One region of the Streptomyces sp. NBC_00076 genome, then DNA from elsewhere that is predicted to be linked to it. Evidence: riboswitches for the same ligand, from Rfam matches in the RefSeq annotation. Region 1 holds a riboswitch; the other holds the start of a gene.

What was found. Region 1 has a riboswitch for ZMP and ZTP ahead of OHA64_RS05340 (bifunctional 5,10-methylenetetrahydrofolate dehydrogenase/5,10-methenyltetrahydrofolate cyclohydrolase). Riboswitches for the same ligand answer to the same signal wherever they lie in the genome.
Region 2: linked by a shared signal. The riboswitch ahead of OHA64_RS29840 (glycine hydroxymethyltransferase) and the one ahead of OHA64_RS05340 (bifunctional 5,10-methylenetetrahydrofolate dehydrogenase/5,10-methenyltetrahydrofolate cyclohydrolase) in region 1 are both predicted to bind ZMP and ZTP.

Annotation. Positions count from the first base shown of each region.
Region 1 is NZ_CP108242.1:1,150,759-1,155,115, reverse strand. It holds gene OHA64_RS05345 (glycosyltransferase) at 1-1,052, opposite strand, end outside; gene OHA64_RS05340 (bifunctional 5,10-methylenetetrahydrofolate dehydrogenase/5,10-methenyltetrahydrofolate cyclohydrolase) at 1,206-2,054, opposite strand; ZMP/ZTP riboswitch at 2,077-2,157, opposite strand; gene OHA64_RS05335 (nuclear transport factor 2 family protein) at 2,176-2,541, opposite strand; gene OHA64_RS05330 (ABC transporter ATP-binding protein) at 2,734-4,357, opposite strand, start outside.
Region 2 is NZ_CP108242.1:6,525,463-6,529,819, reverse strand. It holds gene OHA64_RS29845 (hypothetical protein) at 1-219, shown strand, start outside; gene OHA64_RS29840 (glycine hydroxymethyltransferase) at 270-1,721, opposite strand; ZMP/ZTP riboswitch at 1,763-1,853, opposite strand; gene OHA64_RS29835 (glutathionylspermidine synthase family protein) at 2,311-3,504, opposite strand; gene OHA64_RS29830 (hypothetical protein) at 3,583-3,954, opposite strand; gene OHA64_RS29825 (DMT family transporter) at 4,093-4,357, shown strand, end outside.

The DNA of each region.
Region 1 (4,357 bases):
CCCAGGGCGACCAGGCGTGCGGCCCAGAATCCCTCGTCGAACTGGATCGGCACCGGCACTGCGGGAACCCCCGCCCGGAGGCCGGCCGCGGTCGTGCCCGCGCCCGCGTGGTGGACCACCGCGGCCGTCCGGGGAAACAGCGCGGAGTGCGGGACCTCGTCGACGGTCAGCATGTCGTCGCCGGTCGCGGAGAGCCCGGCCCAGCCCCGCTGGACGACCCCGCGCAGCCCGGCCGTGCGCAGGGCACGCACCACGGCGGCGCTGAGCCGCTCCGGGTCGGGTACGGTCGCGCTGCCCAGCCCCACGAAGACCGGAGCGGGGCCGGCGTCGAGGAAGTCCCGCAGCCGGGACGGGAGTTGGGCGTCCTCGTCGTACGGCCACCAGTAGCCCGCCACGTCCAGGCCCGCCCGCCAGTCGCGCGGCCGGGGGACCACCAGGGGGCTGAAGCCGTGGAACACCGGCCAGCGCTGCCGCTCCCGGGTCCGCAGGGCCGCGGCCGGGCGGATGCGGGGCAGGCCCAGGCGAGAGCGCACCTCCGGGACGGCGGCGGCGAAGACCTGCTCGACGGCCAGGCACACGCCCATCCCGGCGGCCCGGTTGCCGACCGCGCCCCAGGAGCCGACGCCCAGCAGCGGCGGCGCGAACTCCCGGGTGGGGGCGAGGGGTTGGAGATGGACGCCCAGGCTCGGCAGGGACAGGCCCTCGGCCACGGCGTGGCCCACCGGACCGAGAGGGCCGGCGAGGAGCAGCGCGTCGCTCGCCCGGGCCGCCGCCACCAGGTCGTCCGTCATCCGTCCGGCCAGTGCCCGCGCCATCGCGACCACCCGCACCAGCTTCCCCACCCCGGTCGCACTGCGGTGCAGTCCCCGCCCGCGCGAGGACTCCAGTTCCGCCCTCGGGTCCACCGGCAGCGGGTGGAAGCGAAGCCCCGCCCGTGCCGCCAACGGCTCGAAGCGGGCGTGGGTGACCAGAGTGACCTCGTGTCCGGCGAGGGCGAGTCCGTGCCCCAGCCCGGTGAACGGAGCCACATCGCCCCGGGATCCCGCCGTCATGATCGCTACGCGCACGACCGACAGTATGGCGCCGCCGCGCCCTCCTCGGGGCCAACGACCCGACACCACCGACGACTTCACGCCGAACGGTGCCGTCCTCGGACCGGAGGCGACCTTCAGTACAGCGCCTTGATTCAGCCGATCACCCGCCGCTCACGCCCCGAGCTGACAGGCGGCGGCGGCCACGGTCTGCTCCAACAGCGTGGCGATCGTCATCGGACCGACGCCGCCCGGCACCGGCGTGATCAACGAGGCCCGCTCCACGGCCGAGTCGAAGTCGACGTCACCGACGTTCCCGGGGTTGTAGCCGGCGTCGATCACGACGGCGCCGGGCTTGAGGTCCCGGCCGTGCACCAGCCGGGGGTGGCCCACCGCGGCGACCACGATGTCCGCCTCGCTGACCACTGCGGACAGGTCCCGGGTGCGGGAGTGGCAGTAGGTCACCGTGGCGTCGCGGGCGAGCAGCAGCATGCCGACCGGCTTGCCCAGGATCGCGCTGCGGCCGACGACCACGGCCCGACGGCCGGACGGGTCGACGTCGTACTCGTCGAGCAGCCGCATGATCCCGCCGGGCGTGCAGGACACGAACCCGGGCAGGCCGAAGCTCATCGTGGCGAAGGAGGCGAAGGTGACACCGTCGACGTCCTTCTCCGGGGCGATCGCCTCGAACGCGGCCCGCTCGTCGATGTGCCCGCCCATCGGATGCTGCAGCAGGATGCCGTGCACACCGGGATCGTCCGAAAGGGCTCGCAGCGTGCCGACGAGTTCCTCGGTGCTGGTGGCAGCGGGCAGCGCCACGTGCCGCGACTCGACACCGGCCGTGCGGCAGCGGTTCTGCTTCATCCGTACGTAGGTGACGGAGGCGGGGTCCTCGCCGACCAGCACGGTCGCCAGACAGGGCGGCTGTCCCGTGCGCCGTGTGAGGTCGGCCGCCCGTTCGGCGGTCTCCTCCACGGTCCGCCGGGCGAGCGCCGTGCCGTCCATGAGCCGGGCCTGAGACATGATCCACTCCTGAGCTGATGCGTGAAATCGCCCAGGCGCACGGCAGTGTTCGCGGGTCGCTCCCCGGTGGTGCTCCACCTCAGCGCCAGTCACGGCCCGCGATCAGCGTAACCTCCGCCGGCTACTCGTCCCAGGCCTGGACCATGGTCTGCTCGACGATCTTCCCGTCCCGCAGCGACAGCATCGACTCGGCGAGGACGCGCACCCCGTCCGGGTACCGGCAGGACTCGCTGAAGGCGACATGGTCGCCCTGGGCCACGCAGTGTTCCATCTTGTGCGTCATCTCGCGGCTGCAGAGCTCGTGGAACATGTCGGCGATCTCGGCACGGCCGTGCAGGACCATCGGATGGCTGGGCTGGGTGTTGCGGTCCACGATCCGAATCTCGGCGTCGTCGGCGTAGAGCGACACCAGAATCTCCTCGCTCGGGCCTTCGACGGCCTGGCGCAATGTCTCGGTGTCGAATCCGGAGCCTGTGGAAGTGGCCATGATGAACCTCCTTCGAGGGCCGCGGCTCGACGAGGAGCGGGCCGCTCGGACCTCTCCCTTAGAGACTCCTCCGCTCCGGCGGGCTCGGCAAGCGCAGTCCGCGCGCAGCGCCTGACGGGTGAGCGCCGCGCGGTGACTGTGCCCGGGACCGGCCCGCCGGCACCGTGCCTCTCGCCGTCCGCGGCACCGGCGTCAGCCCGCGGTCGCCAGGAACTGTGTCGCCGCGAGCTCCGCGTACAGCGGGTCGGCGCCCACCAGTTCACGGTGGGTGCCCACCGCGCGGACCCGGCCCGCGTCCATCACCACGATCCGGTCCGCCATCGTCACCGTGGACAGCCGGTGCGCCACGACCAGGACCGTGGTCGTCCGGGCCACGTCGGCCACCGTGTCCCGCAGCGCCGCCTCGTTCACCGCGTCCAGCTGCGAGGTCGCCTCGTCGAGGAGCAGCAGCCGAGGGCGGCGCAACAGGGCGCGGGCGATGGCGACCCGCTGACGCTCGCCGCCCGACAGCTTGGTGCCGCGGTGCCCCACCAGGGTGTCCAGACCATTGGGCAGCCTGCCCACCAGTCCGTCCAGCCGGGTCGTCCTCACCACCCTCGTGACCATGTCGTCGCCCGCCTCCGGATTGCCCAGCAGCAGGTTGTCCCGCAGCGAGCCCGACAGCACCGGGGCGTCCTGTTCCACATAGCCGATCGCGGAACGGAGTTCGGACAGCTCCCAGTCCGCGAGCTCACGGCCGTCGAGGGTGATCGCGCCGGACTCGGGGTCGTAGAACCGCTCGATGAGCGAGAACACGGTGGTCTTGCCCGCGCCGGACGGGCCGACGAACGCCGTCATGCCCTGCGCCGGCACGTCGAAGGTCACCCCGTGGTGGACGTACGGCAGGTCGTCGGCGTACCGGAAGCGGACGTCGGTGAAGGCGACGGCGGCGGGCCGCGCACCGGGCGCGGGCAACGGCGCGGGCCGCACGGCCGGTTCGGCGGGCAGCCGCAACGCCTCCTGGATCCGGGCCAGCGCCGCGGCACCCGTCTGGTACTGGGTGATCGCGCCGACGACCTGCTGGATGGGCGACATGAGGTAGAACACAAAAAGCAGGAACGCCACCAGAGTGCCCACGTCGATCGCACCGGTCGCCACCCGTGCCCCGCCGGCCGCGAGGACCGTGATGAAGGCGATCTGCATGGCCAGCCCCGCCGTGTTGCCGGCCGCGGCCGACCACTTGGCGGCCCGTACGCTCTGCCGCCACGACTCCTCGGCGGCCCCGTGCAGCGTCTGCTCCTCACGGTGCTCGGCACCGGAGGCCTTCACCGTGCGCAGCGCGCCGAGGATCCGTTCCAGCGAGGCCCCCATCAGGCCGACCGCGTCCTGCGCCTGCCGGCTCGCCCGGTTGATGTGCGGCACGATCACGCCGAGGATCGTGCCCGCGCCCAGGATCACCGCCATCGTGACCCCGAGCAGCACCGGGTCCACCAGGCCCATCATGACCACCGTCGCGACGAGCGTGAGCCCGCCGGTGCCCAGGCCCACGAGCGAGTCGGTGGTGACCTCCCGCAGCAGGGTGGTGTCCGCGGTGATCCGGGCCATGAGGTCACCCGGCTCGGTGCGGTCCACGGCCGATATGCGCAGCCGCAGCAAGTACGAGGACAGGGCGCGCCGCGCACCGAGCACCACCGACTCGGCGGTGCGCCGCAGCACGTACGAACCCATCGCCCCCAGCGCCGCGTTGGCGACCACCAGCCCCGACATGACGACCAACGCGCCGGTGATGGCCCGGTCGTGCGACAGGTCGTCGATCAACTCCCGTGCCACCAGCGGC
Region 2 (4,357 bases), 5.4 Mb from region 1:
GCGGGTCTGCCCGCCGGGGAGGGGGACGGGGGCGCTGGGCAAGCGGCGGGCGAGAGCGCCGGCTGGTGGGCGGCCGACGGTGCCTGGCCGACGGTTGCGGTGCTCGGCGTGGGGTTCCTGACCGGGGTCGGCGGCACGCTGCTGATACGCCGCGCGGCGGCCCGGCCGGGTGCCGGACCGCCGCGGGAGGAGCCACGCCAGGAGCTGATCGACCTCTGAGTCCCGTCACTCCCGCCAAAGGAGCGGGGCGGGGTACCGGTCGAGGTGGGTCAGCCGAGGTCGATCTCCGGGTACAGCGGGAAGCCGGCGACCAGGTCGGTGGCGCGGCGGGAGATCTCGTCGGCGATCTTCGGGTCGAGGATGTGCTGGGCCTTGGAGGGGGCGCCCTTGCTGGTCGTGCCGGGCTCCGTGGTGGTCAGGACCCGGTCGATGAGACCGGCGACCTCGTCCATCTCGGCGGTGCCGAGACCGCGGGTGGTCAGGGCGGGGGTGCCGATGCGGATACCGGAGGTGTACCAGGCGCCGTTGGGGTCGGCGGGGATGGAGTTGCGGTTGGTGACGATGCCCGAGTCGAGCAGGGCGGCCTCGGCCTGGCGGCCGGTGAGGCCGTAGGAGGAGGTGACGTCGATCAGGTTGAGGTGGTTGTCGGTGCCGCCGGTCACGAGGGCGGCGCCGCGGCGCATCAGGCCTTCGGCGAGGGCGCGGGAGTTGTCGACGATGCGCTGGGCGTAGTCCTGGAAGGAGGGCTGCCGGGCCTCCGCCAGCGCCACTGCCTTTGCCGCCATGACGTGCGGGAGCGGGCCGCCGAGGACCATCGGGCAGCCGCGGTCGACCTGGTCCTTGAGGGAGTCGTCGCACAGGACCATGCCGCCGCGAGGGCCGCGCAGCGACTTGTGGGTGGTGGTGGTGACGATCTGGGCGTGCGGAACCGGGTCGAAGTCGCCGGTGAGGACCTTGCCGGCGACCAGACCGGCGAAGTGGGCCATGTCGACCATGAGCGTGGCGCCGACCTCGTCGGCGATCTCGCGCATGATCCGGAAGTTCACGAGACGGGGGTACGCGGAGTAGCCGGCGACGATGATGAGCGGCTTGAACGCGCGGGCCGTGGCGCGCAGGGCCTCGTAGTCGAGGAGGCCGGTGGCGGGGTCGGTGCCGTAGGAGCGCTGGTCGAACATCTTGCCGGAGATGTTCGGGCGGAAGCCGTGGGTGAGGTGGCCGCCGGCGTCCAGGGACATGCCGAGCATGCGCTGGTTGCCGAAGGCCTGGCGGAGTTCGGCCCAGTCGGCGTCGGAGAGGTCGTTCACCTGGCGGGCACCCGCCTTCTCCAGGGCGGGGACCTCCACGCGGGCGGCGAGCACGGACCAGAAGGCGACGAGGTTGGCGTCGATACCGGAGTGCGGCTGGACGTAGGCGTGGCGGGCGCCGAAGAGTTCGCGGGCGTGCTCGGCGGCGAGGGACTCGACTGTGTCGACGTTGCGACAGCCGGCGTAGAAGCGGCGGCCGACGGTGCCCTCGGCGTACTTGTCGCTGAACCAGTTGCCCATGGCCAGCAGGGTGGCCGGGGAGGCGTAGTTCTCGGAGGCGATCAGCTTGAGCATCTCGCGCTGGTCGGCGACCTCCTGGCCGATGGCGTCGGCCACGCGCGGCTCGACGGCGCGGATCACGTCGAGGGCCGCGCGGAAGGCGGTGGACTCGTTGGAGAGGGGCTGCTGCTCTGACATGGCGGCCTCCGGGCGGCGTGGCTTGAAGCGGTCACGGTTCACGGGTCGGCCCAGGCGCACGGCACTTGTCACTCTCGCAGGCCGCTCCCCGATGGTCCGTCCCATCCCAGCGCGCCAGTCACGGCCTGCCCGTCAGCCTACCGGGCGCGTCGGGAGACGAAGGTCCCACGTCCACCATGCGAGCGACGACAGGAAGGACGACAGGAAGGGAGGGCGTGCTGCCCCGGGGAGGCCCCGTGACGACGACGGAAGCGGATTCGACGGTCTGGTGAGGTGGCCTCATCGCCACGGCGGACGCACACAGCGCACGCACCTGTGCGCCGTCACCGGTGGTGGTCGTGATCGGTGACGGCGTGTGGGGGTCGTGACCGGTGACGGCGTCGGAGGTCGTCACCGGTGACGGGGTGTGGAGGTCGGATGTGGAGGGGCGGTGTCGTCTGGATGTGCCGGCGGTCAGACAGGGCGTCGGTGAGGCGGGCGATCTGGTCGATGTCGGCGCGCCGGGCCAAGACCGGCGGCTGGGGCGGGGTCGTCGACGGGGAGGCCGACGCGGCCGGCCTGGGCCCGGCAACGCGTTTCCCGACGCCCCTCAGCGGACGATGTGTGGCAGGAAGCGGGCGTACGCGTCCGTGACCAGGCCGGAGGACTCCCGGATGCCGAGACCCGCGGACTCGCCCTCGACGATCCAGGCGCCGAGGACCACGTGGTTGCCGTCGAAGTCCGGCAGTGAGGCCAACTCCTGGTAGCAGCAGGCCTCTTCGCGCGGGGCGGGGGCGGCCTCGGAGGGGTTCGGCTGGTGGATCGTCACCCCCGCGCCCTCCCGGCCCAGCAGGGGCTTGGCCACGTAACCGGTGGTCCGTGCCAACTCGCGCGGGCCGTCCAGATAGGCGGGGAGCAGGTTCGGGTGGCCCGGATACAGCTCCCAGAGGATCGCCAGCAGCGCCTTGTTGCTGAGCAGCATCTTCCAGGCCGGCTCGATCCACAGGGTGCTGCCCGTCCCGCCGCCGTTGTCGAGGGTGTCCAGGACGTGGTCGGCGAAGTGGTCGGTGGTGAGCCACTCCCAGGGGTAGAGCTTGAAGCAGCTGCGGATGAAGCGGAGTTGGTTGTCGACGAAGCGGCCGGAGAGCGGGTCCCAGCCGATCTCCTCCATGGAGATCCAGTCGGTGTGCAGGCCTGCCTGCTCCGCGGTCTCCTTCAGATAGGCGACCGTCATGAGGTCCTCGCCGAGTTCGTCGGCCGAGGAGTGCGCGAAGTACAGGGGGCTGCCGGGTGGGAGGAGGGCGGCCTGCTTCTTCCAGGCGGCGATCAGGCGTTCGTGGAGGGAGTTCCACTGGTCGGCGCCCGGGAAGCGTTCCTCCATCCAGAACCACTGGGGGGAGGCGGCCTCGACCAGGGAGGTGGGGGTGTCGGCGTTGTACTCCAGCAGCTTCGCCGGGCCCGTGCCGTCGTGGCGGAGGTCGAACCGGCCGTAGACCGACGGGAGTTCCGCGCGGCGGCGCCAGGCCTCGGCGACTGTCTCGACCACCCGGGGGTCGGTGATGCCGAGGTCGGCGAAGCGGTTCTCGGCGACGATGTGCTCGGCCGCCGCGAGGCACATGCGGTGGAGTTCCTCGACGACCTCCTCCAGCGCCTCGACCTCGGGGAGCGTGAAGGCGTAGTACGCGCTCTCGTCCCAGTAAGGGCGCAGGGAGTCGTCCGGATAGCGGGTGAGCGGGTAGATGAGCCCCTGCTCCTCCACGGTCTGCTGCCAGCCGGGGCGGGGCTCGATGGTGTGGCGTTCCACGCGGGGCTTTCTGTGCGGCTGTCGGACAGGTGGTGGCGGGGTCGCGGCCGAGCTGTGGCCGCGTCGCGGGACGGTCGGTCAGCCCCCGGAGCTCTTGCCGCCACCACCGTCGCCGTCGCCCCCGCCGCCGAAGCCGCCGCGGCTCACTCCGCTGCCCCCGCTGCTGCTCGAACTGCTCGACCCGGACTTCTTGCCCGGCTTGGTGAAGGAGCCGTTCTTGACCCAGCTGCCCTTCTTCTTGCCGCCGTAGTAATAGGCGCCGTCGACGGTCGTGGCGGACTTGCAGTTCTTGTCGCTGACGATCTTGTAGCCCTTGGAGGCGGTGTAGCTGTCGCGGTCCACGCAGCGCTTGTCGGGGTCCGAGGAACAGGCCGTCAGCGCCACGGCGAGCAAGCCCATGCCGCCGAGTGCGACCGTTCCCGAGCGAAGTTGTCGACGTGCGTCCGCCATGTTCGTGTCTCCCCCTTGGTCGAGCGCGGTGTGCGGCCCGTGTCCGATCGTCGGCGAACAGTTTAGAGATGGGCAAGAGGACGCGGCCGGGCGGGCCGCCGCTCGCACCTCCCCTACTGTCGCTTCGTGCTCTTTGGAATGGTGTGCGCGCTCGGCGCCGCGGTCTGCTTCGGTACGGCGACGGTGTTGCAGGCGGTGGCGGCGCGGGCGGCGGACACCGGCGGGGGTGACGTCGGGGAGGCGACGTTGTTCCTGCGGGCGGTCCGGCAGTGGCGGTACCTGGCCGGCCTGGCGCTGGACGGCCTCGGTTTCCTGTTCCAGGTCGCCGCGCTGCGGTCGATCCCGATCTACGCGGTCGGGGCGGCCCTCGCGTCCAGTCTCGCGGTGACGGCGGTGGTCGCGG